DNA from 4 places in the Stenotrophomonas sp. YJH_SMC_127 genome. Region 1 is predicted to be linked to each of the others. Evidence: predicted binding sites of a transcription regulator. Region 1 holds the regulator's gene; each other region holds the start of a gene.
The links. The regulator FliA, encoded in region 1, starts transcription of late flagellar genes. The targets are predictions, from matches to a motif close to TAAAGTTTNNCNNNCNNNGGCCGATAA.

Region 1 (7,046 bases):
TTCGGCGACATGGACGAGGTGGTGCGCCGCTTCGGTGCGGCCAACCTGCAGGGCCTGGTGCTGAGCAAGCTGGACGAGACCGGCCGCTTCGGCAACGCCCTGTCGGTGGCCGTGGACCACGCCCTGCCGATCACCTGGGTGACCGATGGCCAGGACGTCCCGGAGGACCTGCACCGGGCCAGTGCAGCCAATCTTGTACTTCGCCTTGAAGATTTGCGCCGAGCGGCCGATATGCCCTGCAACCCGGAGTTGAACCATGCCGTCGCGTGAGTACGCCAAGCTGACCAAGACCTTCCCGCTGTCGGCCACCCGCAGCGAGCCGCTCGGCCCTGTGCGCACCATCGCGGTGACCGGCGGCAAGGGCGGCGTGGGCAAGACGAATGTGTCCGCCAACCTGGCGGTGGCGCTGGCGGGCATGGGCAAGCGCACGCTGCTGCTGGACGCCGACCTCGGCCTGGCCAACATCGACGTGATCCTGGGCTTGAACCCCACCTTTACGCTGGCCGACCTGGTGGCCGGCCGCTGCTCGCTGGACGACGTCATCGTCGAAGGCCCGAACGGCGTGCTGGTGGTCCCGGCCGCTTCCGGCCGCCGGCACATGGCCGAGCTTGCCCCGGCCGAGCATGTCGGCCTGGTCAACGTGTTCTCCGAACTGGAACGCGAGCTGGACATCATGGTGGTCGATACCGCCGCCGGCATCACCGACGGCGTGCTGACCTTCTGCCAGGCCGCGCAGGACACCGTGGTGGTGGTCTGTGACGAACCGGCCTCGATCACCGACGCCTACGCACTGATCAAGGTGCTGTCGCGCGAGCGCGGCGTGGACCGCGTCCAGGTGGTGGCCAACATGGTGCGCGACCCGAACGAGGGCCGCGTGCTGTACGAGAAGCTGACCCGCGTCTGCGAGAAGTTCCTCGCCGATGTCTCGCTGAACTACCTGGGCTGCGTGCCGCAGGATGACTGGCTGCGCCTGTCGGTGCAGCGCCAGCAGCCGGTGGTGAAGGCCTATCCATCCAGCCCGTCGGCGCTGGCGATCACCGAGATCGCACGCCGCACCGCGCGCTGGCAGGCACCGACCGAACCGCGCGGTGGCGTCGAGTTCTTCCTCGAACGCATCCTCAAGCAGCGTGGGGTGGCCGCATGAAAGGCGCAGCCCACCAGTACAGGGAAGTCCAGCGCTCGGCGGCCAACGAGGTCATCGCCCAGCATTCGGACCTGGTGCGACGCATCGCCCACCACCTGGCCGCGCGCCTGCCGGCCAGCGTCGAAGTCGATGATCTGATCCAGGCCGGCATGATGGGCCTGATCGAAGCCTCGCGCAGCTACGACGCCGACCAGGGCGCCTCGTTCGAGACCTATGCCTCGATCCGCATCCGCGGCTCGATGATCGACGAGATCCGCCGTGGCGACTGGGTGCCGCGCTCGGTGCACCGCCGTGCCCGTGATGCCGCCGCCACCATCCGCCGCCTGGAACAGAGCACGGGCCGTGCCGCCAGCGCCACCGAAGTGGCCGCCGCGATGGAGATGCCGCTGCCCGAGTACCTGCGCCTGATGGAAGACGCCGCACGTGGCCAGGTGCTGAGCCTGGAGTCGCGCATCGAAGACCAGGGCGAACTGGATACCGTCGCCCAGGGCGGCCCGACCCCGCAGCAGGTGCTGGAGCGCGGCGAGTTCGGTCGCGAGCTGGGCAAGGCCATCGGCCACCTGCCCGAGCGCGAACAGCTGGTGCTCTCGCTCTACTACGAGCAGGAGCTGAACCTGAAGGAGATCGGCGCGGTGCTCGGCGTGAGCGAGTCGCGGGTCTGCCAGATCCATGGCCAGGCCGTGCTGCGCCTGCGCGGCCGCCTGAAGATTTTCGAGGCCGTCGACGCCGGCCTGGAAGAATGAACATCCCCGAGGCGACTGCCCCCGGCCGCCCGGAATGAACAACAAAGGAACTCTGCTTTGAACAAGAACATGCGCATCCTCATCGTCGACGACTTCTCGACCATGCGTCGAATCGTCAAGAACCTGCTGGGCGATCTGGGCTTCACCAACACCGCCGAAGCCGAGGACGGGCATGCCGCACTGTCGCTGCTGCAGAGCCAGCCCTTCGATTTCGTGGTCACCGACTGGAACATGCCGGTGATGACCGGCATCGAACTGCTCAAGGCGATCCGTGCCGACGCCAAGCTGAAGACCCTGCCAGTGCTGATGGTCACCGCCGAAGCCAAGCGCGAGCAGATCATCGAAGCGGCCCAGAACGGCGTGAACGGCTACATCATCAAGCCCTTCACCGCGCAGACGCTGGAAGAGAAGCTGGGCAAGATCTTCGAACGCCTGGCGGCCAGCGCCTGATGGATACCACGGTCGACAAGAACGCCCTCGCCCTGCGCCTGCAGGAAGCCCTGGATGCCCTGGAGTCCGGTGACGAAGCCGCCTGGCGGCAACGCATCGACGGACTGGTCGCGCTGCGCACGCAGCCGATGATGAGCGGCCTCTCGCGGCTGGCCCGCGAGCTGGGGCAGGCCCTGGGCGAACTGCCGACCGTGCCCAGCGAGGCCGGCGAACTGGACGATGCGTGCGCACGCCTGGACCACGTGGTGGCGATGACCGAACAGGCCACCCACCGCACCCTGGACCTGGCCGAGGAATGCCGCAGTCTGACCGAGCAGCTGCGCGCCGAAGGCCTGCAGCCAGGCCAGGACGCGCAGCTCGAGCGCATCCGCCACAACCTGACCGAGATCGCCCTGACCCAGAGCTACCAGGACCTGACCGGGCAGATCATCCGTCGCGTGGTCGGCATCGTCCGCCGCGTGCATGAAGGCTTCGGCGCGCTCGGCCTGCCGCCGGAACAGCATCGCACCGACCCGGAACTGGCCGGGCCGGCACTGAAGGGACTGGACCGCCACGCGGTCTCGCAGAACGACGCCGACGACCTGTTGTCGGATCTGGGGCTGTAAGCATGAGCGCGGTATCCGACGACATCACTGCCGATTTCATCATCGAGGCACAGGAAATCCTGGATCGCCTCGGCGAACAGCTGGTGTCGCTGGAGCAGGCACCGCAGGACACCGAACAGCTCAACGCGGTGTTCCGGGGCTACCACACGCTCAAGGGCGGCGCGGGTTTCCTCGGTGTCACCGCCATGGTCGAGCTGTGCCACGCCGCTGAAGAAGCGCTGGGCGCTGCACGTGCCGGCCAGGCCGTGCTGCAGGCCCATCACTTCGACGCCGCCCAGCAATCGCTGGACTACCTGCAGTCGATGCTCGATGCCGTGTCTTCCGGCACCGAGCCGGGCTATGCACCGCCGGACCTGATCGCCCAGTTCGACGTGCATGGAGGTGCAGCAGCGCCTGCCGCCGCTGCCGCCGCACCGACGGCCGGTGCCGGCGACCTGATCACCGACGACGAGTTCGAGGCGCTGCTCGACCAGCTGCACGGTGGCAACGCACCGACTGCGGTGGCGCCGGCAAAGAAGGCCGACGACGGCCTGATCAGCGAAGATGAGTTCGAAGCCCTGCTCGACCAGCTGCACGGCGGCGCCGCACCCGGCGCCAGGCCCGCGGCTGCGGTGGCGCCGGCACCGATCGCCGCCCCGCGCCCGGCCGCCGCACCGGCACCGGTGGCCAAGCCGGCCGCCAAGCCGCTGGCCGAAGCCGAACACACCGTGCGCGTGGACACCAAGCGCCTGGATGCGATCGTCAACCTGATCGGCGAACTGGTGCTGTCGCGCAACCGGCTCAAGACCCTGCGTGCGCGCCTGCGCGACGAGGAGCTGGACCGCGCCGTGTCCACCCTGGACATCGCCACCGCGCGCCTGCAGTCGGCGGTGATGCGCACCCGCATGCAGCCGGTGGGCAAGGTGTTCTCGCGCTTCCCCAAGGTCGCCCGCGACGTCGCCCGCTCGCTGAAGAAGGAAGTGGACCTGGAGCTGATCGGCGCGGAGACCGAGCTCGACCGCAACCTGGTCGAAGCGCTGGCCGACCCGCTGGTGCACCTGGTCCGCAACGCCATCGACCATGGCGTGGAAATGCCCGACCTGCGCGAAGCGCAGGGCAAGCCGCGGATGGGCCATGTGCGGTTGTCGGCGCAGCAGGAAGGTGACTACGTCAGCATCGAGGTGCAGGACGATGGCGCCGGCATCGATCCGGAAAAGCTGCGCGCGAAGGCACGCGAGAAGGGCCTGATCGATCCGGAAGCCGCCGCCCGCCTGAGCAGCGAGGAGTGCCTGCACCTGGTGTTCCTGCCCGGCTTCTCGACCAAGCAGCAGGTCACGGATATTTCCGGGCGCGGCGTCGGCATGGACGTGGTGCAGTCGCGCATCCGCGAACTCAGCGGGCAGATCCAGATCCAGTCGGAGCTGGGCCGCGGCAGCCGCTTCCTGATCCGCGTGCCGCTGACCCTGGCGATCCTGCCGACCCTGCTGGTGCAGGCCGGCGAGGACGTCTATGCGCTGCCGCTGGCGCGCGTGATGGAGGTACTGCACGCGCCGCGCACCTCGCTGGGCTGGTTCGATGGCCGTGCCGTGCTCGACCGCCGTTCGCACACGCTGCCGCTGGTCGATCTGCGCCAGTGGCTGGATGTGACGCCGGCCGCATCGACCCTGCTGACCATCGTGGTGCTGCAGGCCGGCGAAGCGCGCTTCGGCCTGGTCGTGGACCAGGTCCGTGGGCGCGAGGAAGTGGTCATCAAGCCACTGCCGAAGGCCCTGCGCGGCCTGCGCGGTTACGCCGGTGCAACCTTGATCGGCGATGGTCGCATGGCGCTGATCCTGGATGTGGATGGCCTGCGCAGCCCGCACGACTGACCCGCTTGCTGAACCCGTAAAACCGTGAAGTCGCACCAGTAGCCCGTACCGGTGTCTCAAGTCCCATTCATACAAGCCGATACCGGATCCATGGATAGACTCAGCCTCATTGGACTCTTTCTCGCCCTGGCCTCGCTGGTCGGTGGCAGCATCCTCAAGGGCGCCGGTCTGGCGTCGTTGTGGTCGCCTGCGGCGTTCGTGATCGTCATCGTCGGCACCGTTGCCGCGATCCTGCTGCACACCTCGCCGGCGGTGTTCAAGCATGCGTTCAAGATCGTGCGCTGGGTCGTGCGCCCGCCGCACAGCGATCGTCGCGAACTGATCCAGCAGATCGTCGAGTGGAGCAACATCGCCCGCCGCCAGGGCCTGCTCGGCCTGGAATCGCAGGTGGAAGCGCAGCAGGACCCGTTCCTGCGCAAGGGCCTGCAGCTGCTGGTGGACGGTGTCGAGCCCGAATCGATGCGGCACATGCTGGAAATCGAACTGGGCAGCCAGGAACACCAGGACCAGGCCGGCGCCAAGGTGTTCGAAGCGATGGGCATCTACGCACCGACGCTCGGCATCATCGGCGCCGTGCTGGGCCTGATCGCGGTGATGAAGAACCTGGCGGACCCGAGCAAGCTCGGCCACGGCATCGCTGCGGCGTTCACCGCCACGATCTACGGCATCGCCTCGGCCAACCTGCTGTTCCTGCCGATCGCCGCCAAGCTCAAGAGCGTGATCTCGCACAACACGCGCGACCGCGAAATGGTCATCGAAGGCCTGATCTCGATCGCCCAGGGCGAGAACCCGCGCAACATCGAAACCAACCTCTCCGGCTTCCTGCACTGACATGGCCCGCCGCAAGCACCACGAAGAGCACGCCAACCACGAAGCATGGGCGATCCCCTATGCCGACCTGATGACGCTGCTGCTCGCCTTCTTCGTGGTCATGTACGCGATCTCGTCGGTGAACGAGGGCAAGTACCGGATCATGGCCGACGCGCTCACCGATGCCTTCGGTGGCGCGCCGCGCACGATCAATCCGGTGCAGGTGGGCAACAAGCAGGTGCAGGGTGGCGGCTGGGACAGCCCGTCGGTGATCAAGTCCGGCACCAAGATCGGACCGTCCGCGCCGGCACCCTCGCACGACCCGACGCTGCTGCCGTCGATGGCCTCGCAGATGCGCATGCCGGTGTCGGTGCACAACCAGGAGCAGATCGCCCGTGCCGAGCGCCAGCTCAATACGATTGCCGACCGCCTCACCGCCGCCCTGGCGCCGCTGATCGACCGCGGCATGATCAGCGTGCGCCGCACGGAACTGTGGATCGAGGTCGAGATCAACAGCGACATCCTGTTCCCCACCGGCTCGGCCGCACTGGACGTACATGCGCGGCAGACCCTGGCCAGCCTGGCCGAGGTGCTGCGCGACGTGCCCAACAGCGTGCGCGTGGAAGGCCACACCGACAACGTGCCGATCGCCACCGCCACCTTCCCGTCAAACTGGGAGCTGTCGGCCGGACGCGCCGCCAGCGTGGTGCATCTGTTCGCCGACCAGGGCGTGCAGCCGTCGCGGCTGGCGATGGTCGGCTATGGCCAGTTCCGCCCGCGCGAAGAGAACGACAGCGCACAGGGCCGCAACCGCAACCGCCGGGTGATGGTCATCATCCTGGCCGACACCTCGCATTCGGTGGACCCGCTCGGCCAGCGCCTGAACGCAGCCACCGGCGCCACCGGCAGCACCGTCACCGAACAGGCCGCCGCAACGCCGGCCAGCGCCCCCACCTCCCCCATCGCACCGGTGACGTTGCCACCGGTGCCGGCTGGCAGCCGCGTCGGCGCCGCCGTTCCCCCGGCAATGAAGGAGTAATCCGATGCGCATCTGGGCAGTCGCCAACCAGAAGGGCGGAGTCGGCAAGACCACCACCACCCTCGCCCTCGGCCGCGGCCTGGCCGCGCTCGGCCATCGCGTGCTGCTGATCGACCTCGATCCGCATGCTTCGCTCAGCCGCGCCTTCGGCGTGCCGGTGGACCCGCCGCCGGCCGGCGTGCTGGAGCTGTTCGGCGCACCGCCAGCGGACCTGTCCGGCCTGTGCCATGCCAGCAACATCCAGGGCCTGGACTACGTCTGCGCGCAGTCCGCACTGGCCACGCTGGAACGCCGTAGCGCCAACCAACCCGGCCTCGGCCTGGCGCTGCAGAACGCGCTGGCGCGCCACCAGGGCCAGCACGATTACATCCTGCTGGACTGCGCACCGACGCTCGGCCTGCTGATGAT
Region 2 (7,046 bases), on a different contig from region 1:
GCGCATGCCGTCGCCCAGCGAGGCGTTGATCTGCGCGACGTTGTCGAGCATCGCTGCCGCTTCCTGGCGGGCTTCGCGGGAGCGGTCCATATCGCGCGAGGCCATGTGCGAGACCGTCTCGCGCACCTTGGCAATGGCGTCCTTGGAGCTGTGCGCCAGCTTGCGGATCTGCTCGTTGAAGGTGGTCGAGCGCTCGGACAGGTTGCGCACTTCGTCGGCGACCACGGCGAAGCCACGACCGGCTTCACCGGCGCGCGCCGCTTCGATGGCCGCGTTCAGCGCCAGAAGGTTGGTCTGGTCGGCGATCGACTTGACGTCTTCCAGCAGCGCGAAGATGCCATCCAGGTGCTGCGCCATCTGGTCGATGTGCTGCACGGTGGTGCTGCTCTGGCCGCTCACCTGTTCCAGCGCTTCCACCAGCTGTTCCATGCGATGGCTGGCGTGCTGGGCGAAACGGGCGACGTCGAGGCCGGCATTGCCTTCATCACCGGCGCGGTCGACGATGCGCGACAGGGCCTGGCTCTGCTGGCGCGACTTGCGGTTCATGGCATCGAAGCTGCCGCCCAGGCTGGAGACGGCCTGGCGGATCAGGTCACGGGCGCGTTCCACTTCGCCACGCGAACCGTCGATCTCGTTGCCGACGAAGTTGCGCAGCTCGGTCAGCAGCTGGTCCTGTTCGCGCAGGACACGGGCGTGCTCGGGGGAACGATGTGCCTGTGCGCGGGTGGTCCACCACGCAAAGCCGAGCCAGCTCAGCGTCATCGTGGTCAGGATCGCCCAGCGCAGGGCGGCCGGCCATTCGAAACCGATGGCGAAGGGGAGCAGCAGGGTCAGAGCCAGGGGGGCGGCCAGACGGATGAAAATGCGTGAGTACATGGACGTTCTCGGGAGGTGCACGGAGGATGTATCGGCCGTACCCCCTTTCTCTTTAACGTCGATGTGCCTCGAAGTGCATTCTGAATGCGCCGGTTTTCCGGCGCCTTGGCGGCCTCGGGGTCAGAGCCCTTTCCGTGCCGGAAAGGGATCCGACCCCTTGGGCAGGCGCAACGGGGTCGGATCCCTTTTCCATGGGAAAGGGCTCTGACCCCACACCCTCAGGCCAGCAGGCGGTCCACGGCCTCGATCATCGCCTTGCGGCTGAACAGGAAGTCCCAGTAGCTGCCGCCCAGCTGGCGCCACAACACCGCCGAACGCACCGCGGCCAGCAGCAGGGCACGGATCTCCGCCACCACGCCGGCCTGGCCCAGGTAGTGCGGGTTGCCCTGCACCATCACCCGCGGTTTCAGGTGGCTGATGGTGTCGGCATACAGGCCGCCGAGGTTGGCCAGTACGTCCGGGTGGCCACTGTCGCCCAGTTCGGTGGCCTGGCGCTGGGCGCGCTCGATGCCCGAGGCGACCTTGTTCACGGTCGCCCCATCCTGCACGAAGCGGCGTTCCAGCTGCAGCACCGACAGGGCCAGCTTGGGCAGGATCGGGTCCTGGCCCTGGCTGCGGAAGTAGTTGTGCAGCAGGCGCAGGCCGGACTTCAGTGCATGACGGTCACCGAACACCGCCTGCGGCGAGGACGCATCGACGCGGAACACGCTGTCCACGGCGGTGCGCACGGCGGCGGCGTCGGAATGGCCGGTATCGGCGATGCGGCGCACCTGCTGCAGGGCCTGGGCAATGCCGGCCAGGGCCAGGACGCGGTCGTCGACAGTGAAACTCATGCAGCGATTACCTCAAAAGGGGAGGGGGTGGTGCGCAGGCGTTGTTCCAGCGGCGCATCGGTGGCGGCGATCACCGCGCCGCCCAGGCACACATCACCGTCATACAGCACCAGCGATTGACCAGGGGTAACGGCACGCTGCGGGCGCGCAAAGGTGACCAGCACGCTGCCATCGTCCAGCACCTGGACCGTACACGGCTCGTCGGGCTGGCGGTAGCGGGTCTGGGCGGTGCATTCGAAGCGCCGTGCCGGCGGTGAGCCGGCGATCCAGTGCGCGGTTTCCGAACGCAGGCGGTCGGACAGCATCCACTTGCTGTCGCGGTCCTGGTCCACGTACAGCACGTTGCTGGCCACATCCTTGCCAACCACGTACCACGGCGCGGCCGGGCGGCCACGCACGCCGCCGATGTTCAGGCCCTCGCGCTGGCCCAGGGTGAAATAGAACACGCCCGGGTGTTCGGCAATCACGCTGCCGTCGGCCGGGTCGAGGATCTGGCCGGGCTTGGCCGGCAGATAGCGGCCGAGGAACTCACGGAAGTCGCGCTCGCCGATGAAACAGATGCCGGTGGAGTCCTTCTTGGCGTGGGTCGGCAGGCCGACGTCGCGCGCGATCCGGCGCAGGTCGCTCTTTTCAAGGTCGCCGATCGGGAACAGGGTGGCTGCCAGCTGTTCCTGGCCCAGTTGATGCAGGAAGTAGCTCTGGTCCTTGGATCGATCGGCGCCGCGCAGCAGCAGCCACTGGTGGCCGCGCTGGGTCACCCGTGCGTAATGGCCGGTGGCGATGCGCTCGGCGCCCAGCTCGCGGGCGGCGTCCAGGAAATGCTTGAACTTCACTTCACGGTTGCACAGCACGTCCGGATTCGGGGTGCGGCCGGCCGCGTACTCGGCCAGGAAGTGCTCGAACACGCCCTGCCAGTACTCGCTGGAGAAGTCGCGGAAGTGGAACGGGATGCCCAGCAGGCCGCACACGGCCACCGCGTCGCGACGGTCATCCTCGGCGCGGCAATCACCGCTGCCATCGTCGGCCCAGTTCTGCATGAACAGGCCGGCCACGGCCTCGCCCTGCTGTACCAGGCGCCAAGCGGCGACCGAGGAATCGACGCCACCGGAGACGCCCACCATCACACGTGGAGTGCTCATGCGACGTCCCGGACCAGCGAAAGCGGGTGGCGCTGGCCACCCAGGTAATCCGCCACCACCTGCCACACCAGCGGGCTGCGCTGGCGCTCGCCTGCGGCCTGCAGCTCGGCCGGGGTCAGCCACAGCGCGCGGTCGATGCCGGTGTCCAGCGGCTGCGCCGGATCGTGCGAAACCGGGTGCGCCGCGTAGCAGAAGCGCAGGAAGGCCGTGCCGTCGCCGGCAGTCCACTGGTAGCAGCCGATGAAGTGGGTCAGCTGCACCGTCCAGCCGGTTTCCTCGCGGGTCTCGCGCAGGGCGGCCTCGGCCAGGCTTTCGCCCGGCTCGAGGTGGCCGGCCGGCTGGTTCAGCACCTGGCGGCCGTCAATGGTCTCCTCGACCAGCAGCACGCGGCCGCCGTCGATCACCACGGTGGCAACGGTGGCGTGCGGTGCCCAGCGCGGGTCCGGCGTGGCGTTCAACTCAGAACTCGTCCTTCTTGGTCAGTTCCAGCTCCATCGCGTCGGCGGTGCGGATGGCCGCATCGATGGCGTCGCTGAGCTGGTCGGCGGTGGCATCGGCGTCGATCTTCACCACGAACATGGCGGTGGTGTCCTGCTTTACCCAGCCGCCCATCTTGGCGTCCTGCGAATCTTCCAGCAGGCGATTGGCCACGGCCACCGGGAACTGCTTGGTCTTGGCGCTGTAGGCCGGCGACCAGATCTCGCGGATGTTGTGGCTGCCGAAGTCTTCCACCGCCGAGCGCACGTAGACCATCTGGGTGCGGTCACCCTCGACGTCGAAGACCATGCGGTAGTCGCCATCCTCGTCGACTTCGTAGGTATAGCCCAGCTTGTCCAGGTGGCGCGCCACGGACTTGTCGGCCTGGGGCGCGGCGGTGGCAGCACCGGCAGCGGCCAGGGTGATCAGCAGGGCGGGCAGAAGGGTCCTTTTCATGAAGATCCTGTGAAGCAGTGTTGAAAGAAGCTGCAATTGTGACGTTGGGCGTGCGTGCCGTCCAATCCGCGGCGGGCCGACGCAGGTCCGGCGCTACCCCTATAATGGACGGATGCCCCATGAGTCCTCCCCCGATTCCCAGCACGAGCACGGCGTTGCCGTGGAGCCCGCGCGCCCGGAAGTGGCGCCGCCGCCGTTCTATCAGGTGATGCTGCTCAACGATGACTACACCCCGATGGATTTCGTGGTGGATGTGCTGCAGCAGTTCTTCAGCATGGACCTGGACAAGGCCACGCAGGTGATGCTGCACGTCCATACCCGCGGCCGCGGCGTCTGCGGGGTGTTCACCCGCGAGGTCGCCGAGACCAAGGTTGCCCAGGTCAACGAGTATTCGCGGATGAACCAGCACCCGCTGCTGTGCACGATGGAAAAGGCCTGACCGGCTGCCGATCCTCGTCCGGGTACATCGACTCCGAACACGGCGTGCCCACCAAGGTGGGCACCTACCAAGGCAGAAACCTGTAGAGCCGAGCCCATGCTCGGCTGCTTTTCGTCCCGGCGCAATGATCCCGGATGGAGTGCGCCCACCACGCGCGGAGGTCACGCCTCCGCCAACGCCTCCAGCGCCATCCGCGCCACCGTCTCGTCGACGTCGGCGGGGGCGCCGTCATCCCTGAACCACACTGCCGACAGCGCAGTGCTGGCCGCGATCCAGCGCAGCAGGCGCGTGCGTTCCAGGCCGGCCAGTGCGCTTACCTGTTGCAGCCGGGCGGCAAACCGCTCGGGCCGGGTGGCCACATGGATGCCCGGGCCACAGAGGTCCGGGTTGCTGAACATCGTCGTGTAGTCGAACGCGCGGTCGCCCAGCAGCCGCTTCGGGTCGATCGCCAGCCAGCCACGCGCGCCGAAATCCAGCACGTTGTCGTGGTGCAGGTCGCCGTGCAGCGGCCGGATCTCGCGTTCTTCCTGCAACACCCGCTCCGCCAGTGATCTGCACTGTTCCAGCAGTGGCGGCAGCGCGGCCCTTGGCTGCAGCAGGTCGGCGAACCATGTACGCAGGCAGACCAGTTCCGCTGGCGGCGCGCTCCGTGGCCGGTGCAGCTGCCGCAGGACCTGGCACAGGATCGTGGTACACGCATCATCGTCGCCCTCGATCGAACGTTGCCGCAGCGAATCGCCGCCGGCGCGCTCGATCAGGATCGCCGGCCCCTCGTGGGCCAGCAGGCGGGCGGCACCATCGCCGTCCCACCAGCGCAGCAGGCGATGGCCGTTCTGCTCCTCGGTTTCGCTGCTGACCTTCAGCATCGCCGGTTCGCCGTCGGCGGTCAGCACCGGCCAGAGCTGGGCGTGGGGCGTCTCGATGGCCGCGCCATCACGCCGCAATCGCCAGCGGCTCAGGTAGGGTTCGCTCATGCTGGGTGGGCTGTCCTGGAGTGAATGAAGATCAAGCGATCTGCACTGCTAACGCCATCTGAACGCAGCAATCCGCTAGGGTGATGGAAATCGCGTAGTCAGGCCGCATATTGTCCCCATCTGCCGCCGGAGTAATCCATGTTCAGCAAAGACCTCGAACACACCATCGGCCAGTGCTACAAGCGCGCCCGTGAGGCCCGGCATGAATTCATGACGGTCGAACACCTGCTGTTGGCACTGCTCGACAACCCGTCCGCCCAGGCCGTACTGAAGGCCTGTGGTGCCGACGCCGAACGCCTGCGCCAGGAGCTGGAGCAGGCCATCGAGGCTTCCGTGTCCCGCCTGGCCGAAGATGACGGCCGTGATACCCAACCGACCCTGGGCTTCCAGCGCGTGCTGCAGCGGGCCGTGTACCACGTGCAGTCCTCGGGCAAGAAGGAGGTCACCGGCGCCAACGTGCTGGTCGCCATCTTCGGCGAAAAGGACTCCCATGCCGTCTATTACCTCAACCAGCAGGACGTGACCCGTCTGGACGTGGTCAATTACCTGTCCCATGGCATCGCCAAGCTGGGCGAGGAAGGCGAGCAGCCGTCCTCCTCCTCCGAGGGCGAAGGCCGCATCGAAGGCGGGGAGGGCGAGCCGAAGGGTGATGCCCTGACCGAGTTCGCCAGCAACCTCAACGAACAGGCGCGGTCGGGCCGCATCGATCCGCTGGTCGGCCGTGCCGACGAGATCGAGCGCACCATCCAGGTCCTGTGCCGCCGCCGCAAGAACAACCCGCTGTACGTGGGCGAGGCCGGCGTGGGCAAGACCGCGATTGCCGAGGGCCTGGCCCGCCGCATCGTCGAGGGCTCGGTGCCCGACGTGCTGGCCGACGCGGTGATCTACTCGCTGGACCTGGGCGCGCTGGTGGCTGGCACCAAGTACCGCGGCGACTTCGAGAAGCGCCTGAAGAGCGTGCTGACCGCACTGAAGAAGGTCCCCAATGCGGTGCTGTTCATCGACGAGATCCATACCATCATCGGTGCCGGTTCGGCCTCGGGTGGCACCATGGATGCGTCCAACCTGATCAAGCCGGCGCTGGCCTCCGGCGAGCTGCGCTGCATCGGCTCGACCACCTTCCAGGAGTACCGCGGCATCTTCGAGAAGGACCGGGCGCTGGCCCGCCGCTTCCAGAAGATCGACATCGTCGAGCCGACCGTGGGCGAGACCTACGAGATCCTGCAGGGCCTGAAGTCCAAGTACGAGCTGCACCACGGCGTGACCTATTCGGACGAAGCGCTGCAGGCGGCGGTGGATCTGTCGGTGAAGCACATCGGCGACCGCCTGCTGCCGGACAAGGCCATCGACGTGATCGATGAGGCCGGTGCCCGCCAGCGGCTGCTGCCGGAAGGCCAGCGCAAGGAGCTGATCGACGTCGAGGAAGTGGAGGCGATCGTGGCCAAGATGGCGCGCATCCCGACCAAGCAGGTCAGTGCCACCGACAAGGATGTGCTGCAGCACCTGGAGCGCAACCTGAAGATGGTGATCTTCGGCCAGGACCCGGCCATCGAGACGCTGTCCTCGGCGATCAAGCTGGCCCGTTCGGGTCTGGGCAACCCGGAAAAGCCGATCGGCAACTTCCTGTTCGCCGGCCCGACCGGTGTCGGCAAGACCGAGGTGACCAAGCAGCTGGCGCTGCAGCTGGGCATCGAGCTGGTCCGCTTCGACATGTCCGAATACATGGAGCCGCATTCGATCAGCCGCCTGATCGGTGCCCCTCCGGGCTATGTCGGCTTCGACCAGGGCGGCCTGCTGACCGAAAAGATCGTCAAGACGCCGCACTGCGTGCTGCTGCTGGACGAAATCGAAA
Region 3 (7,046 bases), on a different contig from region 1:
TGGCTGTGGCGCAGGCCAGCAGCGGCAACAGCAGGGCGGTCAGCAGGGAAGGGCGATAGCGCGGCATCGGCGGCGTCCGGCGGCGGAAACCTCCGATGCTAACCGGCGCGGCCGGATCGTGGTGTGCGCGAATGGGCGGATCAGGCGTCGCGCCGGTCGTCCTTGAGCTTGCGCACGCGGGTGGCGGCGGCCTGCAGCGGCTGACCGTCGCGCCCGTGTGGCTGCATGTAGGGCAGTGGTCGCCGCGTGCTGGATTCGATCAACTGCGAATGGGCTTCACCGGCGCTGAAGCGATGGCGTTCTCCCCACTGGCGCAGCGCGACCAGCAGCGGGAACAGTTCCTGGCCGGCGTGGGTGAGCACGTATTCCTGGTAGGCCGAGCCATCGGAGGCCGGTTGCAGTTGCAGGATGCCGGCCTCGACCAGCCTGCGCAGGCGATCGCTGAGGATGTTGCGCGCCGCGCCGAGGCTGCGCTGGAAGTCGCCAAAGCGCGTGACGCCGTCGAAGGCATCGCGGATCACCAGCAGTGCCCAGCGATCACCGAGCAGGTCGGCGCTGCGGGCAACGGGGCAGGGACTGTTGGCGTGCATGCTGTCGCCTCCGAATGTGGTTGCAGTTTAAAACCAATGACGATAGCCTGCATCAAGTTTCAAATTGCAACTACATCATGAGCGCATCGATGTCCCGCCCATTGCTGACCCTGCTCGCGGTCGCGGCCGGCGCCAGCGTTGCCAACGTCTATTACGCGCAACCGCTGCTGGATCGGCTGGCACAGGCCTTCGCACTGGACCGTGCCGTGGCGGGCGCAGTGTTGGCGGCAACCCAGGCCGGCAGTGTGCTGGCATTGCTGGGCCTGCTGCCGCTCGCCGATCGCGGTGACCGGCGACGCCTGCTGCGGATGCAGTTGATGGCGCTGGTGCTGGCCCTGCTGTGGCTGGCAGCGGCACGCACGGCCGGTTGGCTGTTGTCGGGCATGCTGCTGGCCGGGCTGTTGGGCACCGCGCTGACCCAGGGCTTGATCGCCTATACCGCCACGCTTGCGCCGCCCGAGCAGCGCGGGCGCCTGGTGGGCGTGGTGCAGGGCGGCGTGTTCATCGGCCTGTTGCTGGCGCGCGTTGTATCGGGCGCGGTCGCGGCCACCGTCGGCTGGCGGGCGGTCTATCTGCTGTCGGCAGCGCTGATGGCGGCACTGGCCGTGCTGCTGTGGCGGCGCCTGCCGGCGGTGCCGGTGCCGGCGGTACCACCGCGCTGGCGCGAACTGCTGGGTTCGATGCGGGGCATGCTGCGCCGGGACCGCGCGCTGCGCGAGCGTGGGCCGCTGGCATTGCTGCTGTTTGCTGGCCTCAACGTGTTCTGGGCGGCGGTGCCGCTGCCGTTGTCGGCGCCGCCGTTGCAGTGGTCCACCGCGGCCATCGGCGCACTGGGCCTGGCCGGCATAGTGGGCGCCTTGATGGCGGCGCGTGTCGGGCACTGGATGGACCGCGGTTTCGCCGGTCGGGTCAGTCTTGGCGCGTTGCTGCTGATGCTGGCCGCGTGGTGGCCGCTGCTGGGCCTGCCGCAGTCGCTGTCGTTGCTGCTGCTGGGCGTGATCGTGCTCGACCTCGGTGGGCAGGCACTGCACGTATCGAACCAGGCGCTGCTGCTGCGTGCACCGGCAGAACAGCATGGGCGCCTGGTGGCGTTGTACATGCTGTTCTATGCAGTGGGCAGTGGTGCCGGTGCGGCTGCCGGGCCCTGGATGCAGGCCCGGCATGGCTGGCCTGCGGTGTGCCTGCTGGGTGCAGGCATCGCGGCGCTGGCGCTGCTGTGGTGGGCAGCATGGCGGGTGGTGGCGTCCAATGCATCGGCTGGCGCGCGGACCGGTAGAGCCGACTGTCGGTAGAGTCGACTGTCAGTCGACTGCTCTTCGCCCCGCGTGCGAAAAATCCCGCGCTGCGCGCGATAGTCGACCAGCGGTCGACTCTACCTGTCCTGTCGTCATCGCTGCAGTGCACGCCGTCCCGGTGCTTCCTCAAGGTCCGCGCTGGCCACTACCACGCGGTTGCGGCCGCTGCGCTTGGCCTCGTACATCGCCGCATCGGCCCGTGCCATCAGCCGCTCGTAGTCCGGGTGGCCGTCATGGCCGGCTACGCCGATGCTGGCGGTCAGCGCCAGTACCTGGCCATTGGCCAATGCCACCGGTGACTGCGCGATCTGCCGCCGCAGGCTTTCGGCGATCACCGCGGCCTGTGATTCGCTGGCCGCGACCAGCACCACCACGAACTCCTCGCCGCCATAGCGGAACAGGTAGTCACTGCCGCGGGTCAGCTGGCCGAGCAGGCCGGCGACGTGCTGCAGCGCGCGGTCCCCGGCGTCGTGGCCGTGGCCGTCGTTGATCGCCTTGAAGTGATCCAGGTCGAGCAGCAGCAGCGAGAATGGCGTGCGGTTGCGCGTGGCCAGCTCGATCTCCCGGCGCAGCACGGTAGGCAGGAAGCGGCGGTTGAGCAGGTTGGTCAGCGCATCGCTGCCGGCATCCAGCTCGCCGATGCGCTCGAACAGCAGCGTCATCAGGGTGCGGATGGCGGCCAGGTCCTCGCGGATGGCCGGCAGCACCGCCAGTCGTTGTGCCGGGGCATCGTTGCTCGCCCGCTGCAGGTTGCTGTCGATGCGGGCCATCAGCTGGCCGACCTGCCGGGTCTCGCTGCTCTCGCCGAAGCTGGGGATGCCCTTGTGGGTGAACCACAGGCCGAACTCGGAAGTGGCCAGGCTGGCGCTGTCGCTGGCCTGTACGTGGCCAGCGAGCGCGTAGAGCAGGGCGTTCTCCCAGTCCAGCAGCAGTGCGCGCTGGCGTTCGCGTTCGGTGCCGACGTTCTGCACCAGCGAGAACAGCCGGTACGCAGCATCGGCACGGGTCGAGCGCTCGCGTGCATGGGTATAGGCCAGGGTCATGCCTTCCATGGCGATGTCCATGATCGCGCTGAGGCAGTCGATGGCGGCGAACGCAGTGGCACTGTCGGGCGCGTCGTCGTGCAGGCGCACGAACAGTTCGTGCTTGAGCACGCGCGCGCCGCGGGTGACCAGGTCGACCGGAATACCGACCCGGGCATGCACATCGCCGATCACCCGCTGCGAGGCAACGGCGCCGGCAATACCGTCGGCATTGGTGGTCAGCAACTGCACCAGCCAGCGCTGCATGGCCGGCTGCAGGCGCTGCTTGACCTGATCGTGGGACAGGAAGCGGCGTGCACGCCCGTCCTGCAGCAGTACCTCGTAGAAGCGTTGGGCCAGCGCCGGCGGGGCATCGGCGGCGGCGGCGTGCAGCAGCGCGGTGGCGGCAGGGCCGGCCTGTTGCAGGCAGTGCTGCCAGGCCTCGGCCAGCGGTTGGCTGGCATCGTCCAGTTGGGGTGGTTCCACGTCGATCTCTGACTGCGTACGGCAAACCACGGGTATCGGCCGCGGTGGCGCACGGTTGATGGCGGGTTGGCCGGTCAGTTTATGCGCGATGCAGGGTTGCACGGCGCGCAAAGCACGTCGGCGCCGCGGCGGCAATGAGTGAACGCATTTGAGAATCACTCGCATTGATGGGAGAATGCGCGCACGGATCGGCCCGCAGGCGACTGCAGCGACGCTCCGCCTCCCCCCTCGTCGTTGCCTCAAGCCCTTTGCCAGAGGCCCCGTTGCCCTGCCAGAAGGTCCAGACCATGTCTCCTGCCGTTGTCCTTTCGCCGCGCCCGCTGGCGCTCGCCGTTGCCGCCCTGCTGGCGGGAAGCGCCCTGACCGCCCAGGCCGGAACCGATGCCACCGATATCGACACGGTGCATGTCACCGCCTCGCAGATTGCCCGCCAGGCACTGGGTACCTCGACCATCACCGCCGAGGACATCGCCAAGCGCCCGCCGGCCAACGACATCGCCGAACTGCTGCGCACCATGCCGGGCGTCAACCTCACCGGCAACAGCGCATCGGGCCAGTACGGCAACAACCGCCAGATCGACCTGCGTGGCATGGGGCCGGAAAACACCCTGATCCTGGTCGACGGCAAGCGCATCGGTGCGCGTGACGCCGTGCGCATGGGCCGTAGCGGTGAGCGCAATACCCGCGGTGATACCAACTGGGTGCCGGCGGAAATGATCGAGCGCATCGAAGTGCTGCGCGGCCCTGCGGCGGCACGCTATGGCTCCGGTGCGTCCGGCGGCGTGGTCAACATCATCACCAAGCGCCCGACCGGCGACCTGACCGGAGCGGTCGACCTGTATGGCCTGGTGCCCGAGCACAGCGCCGAAGGCGGCAGCGAGCGCGTCGGCCTGCAGCTGAGCGGGCCGATGACCGACACCCTGTCGTTCCGCCTGTACGGCAACGTCAACAAGACCGACGCCGACTCACTGGACCTCAACCGCCAGTACGCCACCAACCCGAACGCGGTGCCACCGGCTGGCCGCGAGGGTGTCAAGAACCGCGACGTCAACGCGTTGCTGCGCTGGGACATCACCACCGACCAGGTGGTGGAGTTCGAAGCCGGCACCAGCCGCCAGGGCAACATCTACGCCGGTGACCGCGCGGTCAGCACTACCGGTACCTCGACCGGCGTTAACCTGGCGGCGCTGGCCGAAGGCGAAGCGGAAACCAACCGCATGTACCGCAACACGGGCGCGATCACCCATCGCGGCCGCTGGGGCGACGTGACCTCGCGGGTGACCGCCGCGGTGGAAGCGGTCAACAACTCGCGCATCAATGAAGGCCTGGCCGGTGGCCCGGAAGGCAGCTTCAACGGCACCGACTGGTCGACCTCGCGCCTGCGCAACTACCAGCTGGATGGCGAAGTGAGCTTCCCGACCTCGCTGGGCAGCGCCGAGAACATCTGGACGCTGGGCTTTGAATACCTGGACAGCCGCCTGACCGACCCGTACTCGATGAGCCAGTCCAGCAGCAGCGGCGGCGGCATCCCGGGGCTGTCGGCCGATCGCGCGCGGGGCAAGGCCGACGCGCAGACCACCGCAGTGTTCGTCGAAGACAACATCTACCTGGGTGAGCGCTGGATCGTCACCCCGGGCCTGCGCTTCGACCACCACAGCCAGTTCGGCAACAACACCAGCCCCAGCCTCAATGCGCAGTTCCGCATCAACAGCGACTGGGTGGTGAAGGGCGGCATCGCCCGCGCGTTCAAGGCGCCGAACCTGTACCAGTCCAATCCGGACTATCTGTACTACACCCGTGGCAACGGCTGCCCGAATGCACTGCCGAGCCTGGGTGCCGGTTGCTACATGCGCGGCAACGCGGACCTGAAGGCGGAAACAAGCCTGAACAAGGAACTGGGCATCGAGTGGGCACCGCAGAGCGGCTGGCAGGCCTCGTTGACCTACTTCCACAACGACTACAAGGACAAGATCCAGGCCGGCTACACCCAAGTTGGCCTGACCGCCGACACCAAGGGCCGCATCTTCCGCTGGGAGAACGCGCCCAAGGCGATCGTGCAGGGGCTTGAAGGCAACCTGGTGATCCCGCTGCTGGGCGAGCAGGGCAACCGCCTGAAATGGAGCAACAACTTCACCTACATGGTGGAAAACGAGAACAAGAGCACCGGCCAGCCGCTGTCGGTGATCCCGAAGTACACCGTCAACACGATGCTGGACTGGCAGGCCACCGACAAGCTGTCGGTGCTGCTGACCGGCACGTTCTACGGCAAGCAGGAACCGGCCACCGCCAACATCAACAATGATCCGCGCTGCACCGGCAGCTGCGATCCCTCGATCGCGCTGCAGGACCGCGGTGCCTACAACATCTGGGGCGTGAGCGCGCGCTACAGGGTGACCGGGACCGTCAGCTTCGGCTTCGGCGTGAACAACCTGGCCGACAAGCGCCTGTTCCGCGAGGCCAACAGCAGCGATGCCGGTGCGGCGACCTACAACGAACCGGGCCGCGCCTACTGGGCCAGCCTGCGCTTCGGGTTCTGACCGCACGCGGACGCCGGTCCGCTGCGGTCGCCAGGCCAGGCCAGGCGCTGCCGGCCACGCTCCGGTAGCGCCGGGCCTTGCCCGGCGACACCGGCGCCGCGTGCCTGCAATGTTATAAACACCGTAATAGTCTCCCCCGCCAGCACGGCGTAGCCTGCACCGCATCGCAAAGGAGCTGTTGCCATGGGCCACGACCACGATCACCTGCCATCCCAGATCCGCCACGAGAAACCCTTGTGGTGGGCGCTCGGCCTGACCTCCACCTTCCTCGTCATCGAGGTGGTGGGCGCGTTCTGGACCAACAGCCTGGCGCTGCTGTCCGACGCGGCACACATGGCCACCGATGCACTGGCACTGATGATTGCGCTGGTCGCGGTGCGGTTGAGCCGACGCCCGCCGGACGCGCGCCGCACCTACGGCTATGCACGCCTGGAAGCGCTGGGCGCGATGATCAACGGCGCCATGCTGTTCGTGGTCGCCGCCTACATCCTGTGGGAGGCGATCGGTCGTTTCCGCGAACCGCAGGAGATCGCATCTTCGGGCATGCTGGTGATCGCCGCCGCAGGCCTGGTCATCAACCTGATCTCGATGCGCCTGCTGCAGGCCGGCAGCGGCGAGAGCCTGAACGTGAAGGGCGCCTACCTGGAAGTGTGGGCGGACATGCTTGGCTCGGTGGCGGTGATCGCCGGTGCGTTGTTGATCAAGTGGACCGGCTGGAAGCCGATCGACCCGATCCTGGCGGTGCTGATCGGCCTGTGGGTACTGCCGCGCACCTACGTGCTGATGCGCGAGGCGATCAACGTGCTGCTGGAAGGCGTGCCCAAGGGCATGGACGTGGCCAAGGTGCGCGACAGCCTGTCCGGTCATGCTGCGGTGCTGGACGTGCATGACCTGCATGTGTGGGCGCTGGCCTCCAGCACGCCGGCGCTGACCGCGCACATCGTGATGCGCGACGGCACCGACGCCGATGCGCTGCGCCGTGAGCTGGGCGGGCGCCTGCACGATGACTTCGGCATCGAGCACGTGACGCTGCAGATCGAAGCGGACCACTGTGGTGAAGCCTGCGCTGGACCGGCGTCGGCCAAGGGCGGCGCGCAGCAGGGCCATGAAGGCCAC
Region 4 (7,046 bases), on a different contig from region 1:
TCCGTTTGCCAATCATCAGCGCGACGGCCACATGCAGATGCAGGTGCCCAAGGGCCGCGTCGCCTACGATCCCAGCTCGCTGCAGGACGACAGCCCGCGCGAGACGCCTGCCGGATTCCGCAGCCATGCCAGCGCCGACGATGGCCGCAAGGGCCGCACCCGCGCGGAGAGTTTCGCCGACCACTACAGCCAGGCCCGGATGTTCTTCCGCAGCCTGGAAAAGCCGGAGCAGGCGCACCTGGCATCGGCGCTGGTGTTCGAGTTGTCCAAGGTGGAAACGCTGAAGGTGCGGGTGCGCACCGTCAGCCACCTGCGCAACATCGATGACGCGCTGGCGCAGCGCGTGGCCGATGGCCTGGCCCTGCCTGCGCTGCCCGACCCGGCCCCAACCGCCACGCCGGTGCGGGACATGCCACCCGCTCCCGAGGTGCGCGTGATCGGGCGTAACAAGCCCACCCTGCAGGGTCGCTGCATCGGCATCCTGTTCGACGAAGGCTCCGACGCGCGCGTGATTGCCAGCCTGAGCAAGGCCGCCCGGAAGGCAGGTGCAGACGTGAAGCTGGTCGCGCCAAAAGTGGGAGGCGCCACGCTGAGCGATGGCGCATTGCAGGCGGCAGATGGGCAGCTGGCGGGCACCCCGTCAGCCGTGTTCGATGCAGTAGCCGTGGTGCTCAGCCTTGAAGCCGCGAAGGCCTTGTCGAAAGAGAGTGCAGCCGTCGAATTCGTCAGCCAGGCGTGGGCACACCTGAAGGCCATCGCCAGCGACGCGGGCGGCCAGGTGCTGCTGAAGGCGGCGCGCGTCGGCAACGACCCCGGCATCATCGAAGCAGAAGACGCCAAGGCATTCCTGGCGGCGGCCGCCACCCGCCAGTGGGCGCGCGAACCCAAGCTGCGCCTGCTGGCCTGACCACAACGACAGGAGAATCGTCATGCCCCGTGGTGACAAATCCGCATATACCGAAAAGCAGAAGCGCCAGGCCGAGCACATCGAGCAAAGCGAACGTGATCGCGGCGCGAGTGAAGGCACCGCCGAACGCATTGCCTGGGCCACCGTGAACAAGCAGGACGGCGGCGGCAAGCGCGCCGGCAGTGCCCGCAAGGGCGCGAAGAAGGCGACCAGCAAGAAGGCTGCCAAGAAGGCGCCTGCCAGGAAATCGGCCACAAAGAAGGCCGCAACCAAGAGGACGGCGGCGAAGAAGGCACCTGCGAAGAAGGCGGTGGCAAAGAAGGCACCGGCTCGCAAGACCGCGACAAAGAAGGCCGCAAAGAAGACGGCGAAGAAGGCAGCGGTAAAGAAGGCGGGTACGGCCGCCGCGCGGAGCGCCGCCGCGAAGAAGGCAGCCAAGACGCGGGCCGCGAAGAAGACCGTGCGCAAGGCGGCGGCGAAGAAAGCCGCGCGCACGCGTGCACGCGGCTGAGTCTTCGATCAGGAGGGGAGCGCCCTCATCCATGCGGCAACTTCGGCTGAGGCTGCCTCGGCACGGGCCTGCAGCAGTAGATGCGGCCCTTCCAGCGATACGTGCCGGGCATCGGGCAACAAGACCTGCAGCTCGGCCACGCTGGGCGGCCACAACAGGTGGTCCTGTCGTGCATGCAGGCATAACGTCGGCAGCGTGAGCTTCGGCAACTGCGCGCGGACATCGATCTGCAGTGTCGCCGCAGCGCGCTGCCGCAGGATCGCGGTCGGTACCGCAGCGATCGCATGTCGCAGCTCGCGAAGGTTCATGCGTGTCCGCCAATGCCCCAGCAGAAGCCGGGCCAGCAACGCCAGCGGCGGCGGTGGCCATGCAGGGGCAAGCAAGCGTGCGCTCGCCGCTGGCAGCGGCACCGGTCGCCGCGCGAAGGTCGTACTCAGTATCAATCCGCGCAATCCCGGCGGTGAAGCCACCGCCAGTTCGATAGCCAGCGGCCCGGCAAACGATTCAGCCAGCAGCACAAAGGGAGAGAGGGGAAGCTGCGCGCGCAGGATCGACGCCAATGTGACGTAGTCCTGTGGCCCGTGCATGGGCAGCGGCAGCACCTGCACGGTAGCCCCCTCGTCCTGCATCGCTTCCACGAAGCATGTCGACAGCAGGCCGCTGCCATCCAGCCCGGGCAGCATCACGATCGGGAGCATCACGGCGTTCATCACATTGCTCACCTCTCAGGTCCCTTCGCACGACTCGCTGCCGCGCAGCTTCGCTTATCGGCTCGCCCCAGGGAAGTGCACGCCGCTGCTCGCGGCGCTACCCTGATGGCCCCGGACGGAACGAAGAAGGCGGCATGCGCAAGCCACGCTGGCTCAGCTGGACCGGCATTGCCCTATGCGCGCTCTATCTCGCGCTGACCGCCTGGCTGGTGCTCGATGCCCGGTCCAACAGCGACCCCAAGAGCGCCTACATCCTCATGCAACTGCCGGTGATGCTGCAGACCGCAGCACTCAACGTCATCGGCGTGGGACGCTGGCTTTCCGGAATGACCTGGATCACCGTCTACCTTCTGGTGATTCCTCCCACGCTTGGCGTGCTGTACGTGCTTGGGGCCATGCTCGGCAGCGTCCTGGAGCAATGAGGGCGATCCTCCCTGCTGCCTGAGCGGGCGATGCAAATACGGCCGCTCAAGGCGGCCGTATTCCTGTCACGGGGTCAGCAGCCTGCTCAGGCTGCACGGCGCGGCACGGCCGAAGCCACTGCGCCTTCCACCTTGAATACCGCTACCGACGTGGTCAGCGCATGCGCCTGTTCTTCCAGCGCGCGGCTCGCCGCAGTGGCTTCTTCCACCAGGGCCGCGTTCTGCTGCGTCACCTGGTCCATCTGCACCACCACCTGGTTGACCTGCTCGATGCCGGCGGCCTGTTCCTTGCTGGCCGCTGCGATGTCGCTCATCAGCTGGGTGGTGCGCGAACTGGCCTGGGCGACGCGTGCGATCGCTGCTTCCGATTCAACGGTCACCGCCAGGCCACTCTTCACCTTGGCAGCGGCGTCTTCGATCAGCTCCTTGATCTCCTTGGCCGCGACGCCGGCGCGCTGCGCGAGCGTGCGTACTTCGCTGGCGACCACGGCAAAACCACGGCCCTGCTCGCCCGCGCGCGCGGCTTCCACCGCAGCGTTCAGCGCCAGGATGTTGGTCTGGAACGCGATGCCGTCGATAACGGTGGAGATTTCCGAGATGCGTGCCGAGGACTGATCGATCTCACCCATCACCGAGGCCATCTGCGCCATCGCCTGCTCGGTCTCGCGTACGGCGGCACCGGCGGCATGCGCTTCGCTGTCGGCCTGACGCGCCAGCTCGGCGTTCTGGCGCACGGTGGAGGTCAGCTCCTCCATCGACGCGGCAGCTTCCTCCAGGTTGGCCGCCTGCTGCTCGGTGCGGCGCGACAGGTCGTTGTTGCCGGCGGCCAGTTCCTGTGCTGCGTTGTTGATGCTGTCGGCAGCCACCTGGATGCCCCGCACAATGCCGGTCAGCTGTGCGGTGGTGGTGTTGGCGTCGTCGCGCATGCGGGCGAACACGCCATCGTACTCACCGTCCATGCGTGCGGTCAGGTCACCGTGCGAGATCGCGCGCAGCACGTCGGAAACATCGGCAATGCTGGCCTGCGAACTGGCCATCATGCCGTTGAGGTGTTCGACCATCGCCTTGAACTGATACTGGAACGCAGCAGCATCGCCACGCATGCTGAAGTCGCCGGCGCGAGCCGCACGAGCCAGTTCATCGATCTGCGCGTTGATCGCCATCAGGCTCTGCTTTACCGCGGCCAGAGTGCGGGTCAGCGTGCCCTTCTCGCCCGGGTAGTCCGGCAGGTCACGGCTGAGGTCGCCGATCGCGTAACGCTGCATCACTTCGGCCATCAGCAGCTCCACCTGCACGTGCGATTCGACCAGGCTGTTGGTGGCCTGCACCATGCGGCCGAAATCACCGGGGAAGGCACTGTCGTCCATGCGATAGCGGATCGCACCCGCTTCGTGCTGCTCAGCCATCTGCAGCTGTGCGCCGATCGCCGCCTGCACGCTCTGCCGCACGCTGGCCATCGCCTCGCCCAGCTGGGTCAGTTCATCCCGGCCACCGAGGCGGAACTCCTGGTCCAGCTGGCCCTTGGACAGCCGCTCGGCCAGGTTCACCGCGCGCGCCAGCGGGCCGGTCAGGCTGCGGCCGATCATCACCGAGGCGCCGATGCCGGCAAGCAGCGCGACGCCGCCCAGCACCAGCAGCTGCAGCAGGCTGCGTTCGCCCAGGCGGATCGCTTCGGCGGCAGCTTCACGGCTTTCCTTCTCCTCGAAGTCCACGCCATCGGACAGCGCCTTGTTCCAGCCGTTGGCCGCTTCCTGCACCGGGCCCAGGGTCAGCGCCACGGCGCCGGGATAATCGCCCTGCTCCATCAGTTCGCTGGTCTGCTTGTTGAGCGGGCGCGCAACGGCACGCTTGGCCGCGATGGTTTCCGCGATGGTCTTGCCCTGGGCATCGCTGGGCAGCGCCTGGTAGGCGGTCCAGCTGGCCTCATAGCGCTTGACCAGGTCGGCGATGCGCTTCTCGTCGCTGCCGCGGTCTTCGCCCTGACGGATCAGCATTTCGCGGCGCACGACCATCATCTGGTTGTTGGCATCGAGCATCTGCGACAGCAGGCGCACCTTGGCCACGCTGACGTCGACCACCTGCTGCATCGCGCGCTTCTGCACGACACTGGCAGTGGCGCCGGTGGCCACCACGGCGGCGACCAGCAGCAGCAACAGGCCAAAGCCCAGCCCAAGACGCCAGGCAACCCTGACGTTCCTCAAGTAGTTCATCGGTACATCCAAAACGGGGGGATGCGCCCTTATCGGCGGCACGGCAGGCAATCTTGATCGCCCTCCATCGGTGGCTTCGGCCACGGTTCACCTTGGTGAGTCCCCGTCCCAGCGGCACCTGCCGCTGGCAATCGGCCGCAATGACATGCCTGCTCATGCGGGCATCAGATCCCTTTCACGGCGGCTCGGCGCTGTCTGCGGGCAAGGTGGCGGCGTACCTGCTGGAGATCCCAATGCCCTCATCTGTGTCCCGATCCACCCTGCTCGCACTCTCGCTGCTGGCGTCGCCGGCCTTCGCGCAGGTGCCGCCGCCCAACCTGCCCGCCCCCATTGCCGAGAAGGCCGACCCGGACACCGCAGTGCGCTCCGCACTGCATGCCCAGGTGCTGCTGGATCGCGCGAATTTCTCGCCTGGCCAGATCGATGGCGAAGTGGGCAGCAACCAGCGAAGCGCGGTGGCGGGCTTCCAGGCCGCGCATGGGCTGACCGTGACGGGTGAGCTGGACGACGCCACCTGGAAGGCTCTGCAGGCTGATACGGTGGGGCCGCTGGCCAGCTACACGCTGACTGCCGAGGATGTCGCCGGCCCGTTCCAGCCCATACCGAAAGGACCTGCCGCACAGGCCAAACTGAAATCGCTGGGTTTCAGCAGTATGGAAGAAGCCCTGGGCGAGCGCTTCCACGCCTCGCCGGAGTTGCTAAAGGTGCTCAATCCCGGCGTGGATCTGACCAAGGCTGGCAGCCGCATCCAAGTGCCCAACATCGCACCAGCGGCATTGCCGAAGGCGGCGAAGATCGTGGTCGACAAATCCGACTCCACCCTGCAGTTGCTGGATGCGCAGGGCAAGCTGATCGCGCAGGTGCCGGTGTCGTCGGGCAGCCAGCACGACCCGTTGCCGATCGGCGAATGGAAGATCCTGGGCGTGTATCGCGACCCGCCGTTCCACTACAACCCGAAGTTGTTCTGGGATGCGCGCAAGGGCGAAAAGAAGGCGACGCTGCCACCGGGCCCGAACAACCCGGTCGGCCGGGTCTGGATCGACCTGTCCAAGCCGCACTACGGCCTGCATGGCACACCCGAACCCAGCCACGTGGGCAAGACCGAATCGCATGGCTGCGTACGCATGACCAACTGGGATGCGGTGCGTGTGGCCGACGCAGTGGATACTTCGGTGCCCGTGGTGATGCAGGAGTAAGCCCATGCGTCTTTCGCAGCTGATCGTATTGGGCGTACTGCTGGGACTGGGGGCAGGTTGGTGGCTGCGTCGCGATGGGAGTGAGCCGGTAGCCGCCTCGCTGCCGGCAGCGCCATCGGCGGTGGCCGCCGCGCCGGTGGTCGAACCAGCGCCACGCGCAACGGCCCCACCCGCCACCACCGCGCCGCCGGCCGCGCAGGCTGCGGATGCACCGTCCGGCCTGCTGCTGCCGGTGCAGGGCATCCTGGCCTCGCAGCTGCACGATACCTTCACCGATGCGCGCAGCGAAGGCCGCGTGCACGATGCCATCGACATCCTGGCCGATGCCGGTACTCCGGTACTCGCGGTGGCTGATGGCACGGTGGAAAAACTGTTCGACAGCGAACGCGGCGGGCTGACGATCTACCAGTTCGAGCCCAGCGGACGCTGGTGCTACTACTACGCGCACCTGCAGCGCTATGCCGATGGCCTGGCCGAGAAACAGGCGATCAAGCGCGGGGATGTGATCGGCTACGTCGGCAGCACCGGCAATGCCAGCGCCGAGGCCCCGCACCTGCACTTCGAAGTGCATGTGTTGGGGCCGGAGAAGCAGTGGTGGAAGGGAGACTCGATCAATCCCTATCCCTTGCTGAAGTCGGCGGCACCGATGCCCGGCGCTGCTGGCGCCGCAACGCCACAGTAAAGACAGCCAACGCAGCCCCTGGAATCAGCAGGAACAGCGCCGCCATCTTCCAGAAAAAGAACGGCCACAGCCAGAGGTAGTCCAGGTCGGTCAGCTTCAGCAGACCCAGCGGCGGCTGCAGCTCGATGTCTGCAGTGCGTCCCGCCAGCGCCGGACCCACCTCCAGCACGGTTACCCGCAGCCATGAACGGCCGCGTGGCAATGCGTCGCCGCGACCGTAACCAAAGTAGGAGGCCATGAGGCCGCCGGACTCAGCCGATACCAGCGCGCGGTCGATGCCCTGCCCGGCCACTCCCCAACGCTCCCCTGCGCGGAAGTCTCCATGTTCGGTGGGAGTCTCGATGCGCAGCAGCACTTCAGGGTCAGCCTCTGTACCGTCCGCGGCATAGCGCAGGCGCAGCCGAAGCT

Region 2: a site for FliA is predicted at 905-931, ahead of AC5QAB_RS08175 (methyl-accepting chemotaxis protein). Genes of this name have one in related genera too.
Region 3: a site for FliA is predicted at 3,426-3,452, ahead of AC5QAB_RS09595 (GGDEF domain-containing protein). Genes of this name have one in related genera too.
Region 4: a site for FliA is predicted at 4,790-4,816, ahead of AC5QAB_RS02305 (methyl-accepting chemotaxis protein). Genes of this name have one in related genera too.

The regions. Positions count from the first base shown of each region.
Region 1 covers NZ_JCAFVO010000016.1:27,289-34,334, forward strand. The annotation lists gene flhF (flagellar biosynthesis GTPase FlhF) at 1-270, shown strand, start outside; gene AC5QAB_RS20695 (MinD/ParA family ATP-binding protein) at 257-1,144, shown strand; gene AC5QAB_RS20700 (RNA polymerase sigma factor FliA) at 1,141-1,887, shown strand; gene cheY (chemotaxis response regulator CheY) at 1,945-2,337, shown strand; gene AC5QAB_RS20710 (protein phosphatase CheZ) at 2,337-2,942, shown strand; gene AC5QAB_RS20715 (chemotaxis protein CheA) at 2,945-4,789, shown strand; gene AC5QAB_RS20720 (flagellar motor protein) at 4,880-5,620, shown strand; gene motD (flagellar motor protein MotD) at 5,622-6,638, shown strand; gene AC5QAB_RS20730 (ParA family protein) at 6,643-7,046, shown strand, end outside.
Region 2 covers NZ_JCAFVO010000002.1:616,724-623,769, reverse strand. The annotation lists gene AC5QAB_RS08175 (methyl-accepting chemotaxis protein) at 1-876, opposite strand, end outside; gene hflD (high frequency lysogenization protein HflD) at 1,095-1,709, opposite strand; gene mnmA (tRNA 2-thiouridine(34) synthase MnmA) at 1,706-2,848, opposite strand; gene AC5QAB_RS08160 (NUDIX domain-containing protein) at 2,845-3,306, opposite strand; gene AC5QAB_RS08155 (hypothetical protein) at 3,308-3,781, opposite strand; gene clpS (ATP-dependent Clp protease adapter ClpS) at 3,894-4,220, shown strand; gene AC5QAB_RS08145 (APH(6) family putative aminoglycoside O-phosphotransferase) at 4,382-5,194, opposite strand; gene clpA (ATP-dependent Clp protease ATP-binding subunit ClpA) at 5,333-7,046, shown strand, end outside.
Region 3 covers NZ_JCAFVO010000003.1:271,709-278,754, reverse strand. The annotation lists gene AC5QAB_RS09610 (metallophosphoesterase) at 1-67, opposite strand, end outside; gene AC5QAB_RS09605 (winged helix-turn-helix transcriptional regulator) at 141-590, opposite strand; gene AC5QAB_RS09600 (MFS transporter) at 680-1,882, shown strand; gene AC5QAB_RS09595 (GGDEF domain-containing protein) at 1,978-3,393, opposite strand; gene AC5QAB_RS09590 (TonB-dependent siderophore receptor) at 3,681-5,930, shown strand; gene AC5QAB_RS09585 (cation diffusion facilitator family transporter) at 6,114-7,046, shown strand, end outside.
Region 4 covers NZ_JCAFVO010000001.1:497,774-504,819, forward strand. The annotation lists gene AC5QAB_RS02285 (catalase) at 1-907, shown strand, start outside; gene AC5QAB_RS02290 (hypothetical protein) at 930-1,418, shown strand; gene AC5QAB_RS02295 (alpha/beta fold hydrolase) at 1,427-2,128, opposite strand; gene AC5QAB_RS02300 (hypothetical protein) at 2,263-2,550, shown strand; gene AC5QAB_RS02305 (methyl-accepting chemotaxis protein) at 2,637-4,760, opposite strand; gene AC5QAB_RS02310 (L,D-transpeptidase family protein) at 4,994-5,956, shown strand; gene AC5QAB_RS02315 (M23 family metallopeptidase) at 5,961-6,638, shown strand; gene AC5QAB_RS02320 (hypothetical protein) at 6,568-7,046, opposite strand, start outside.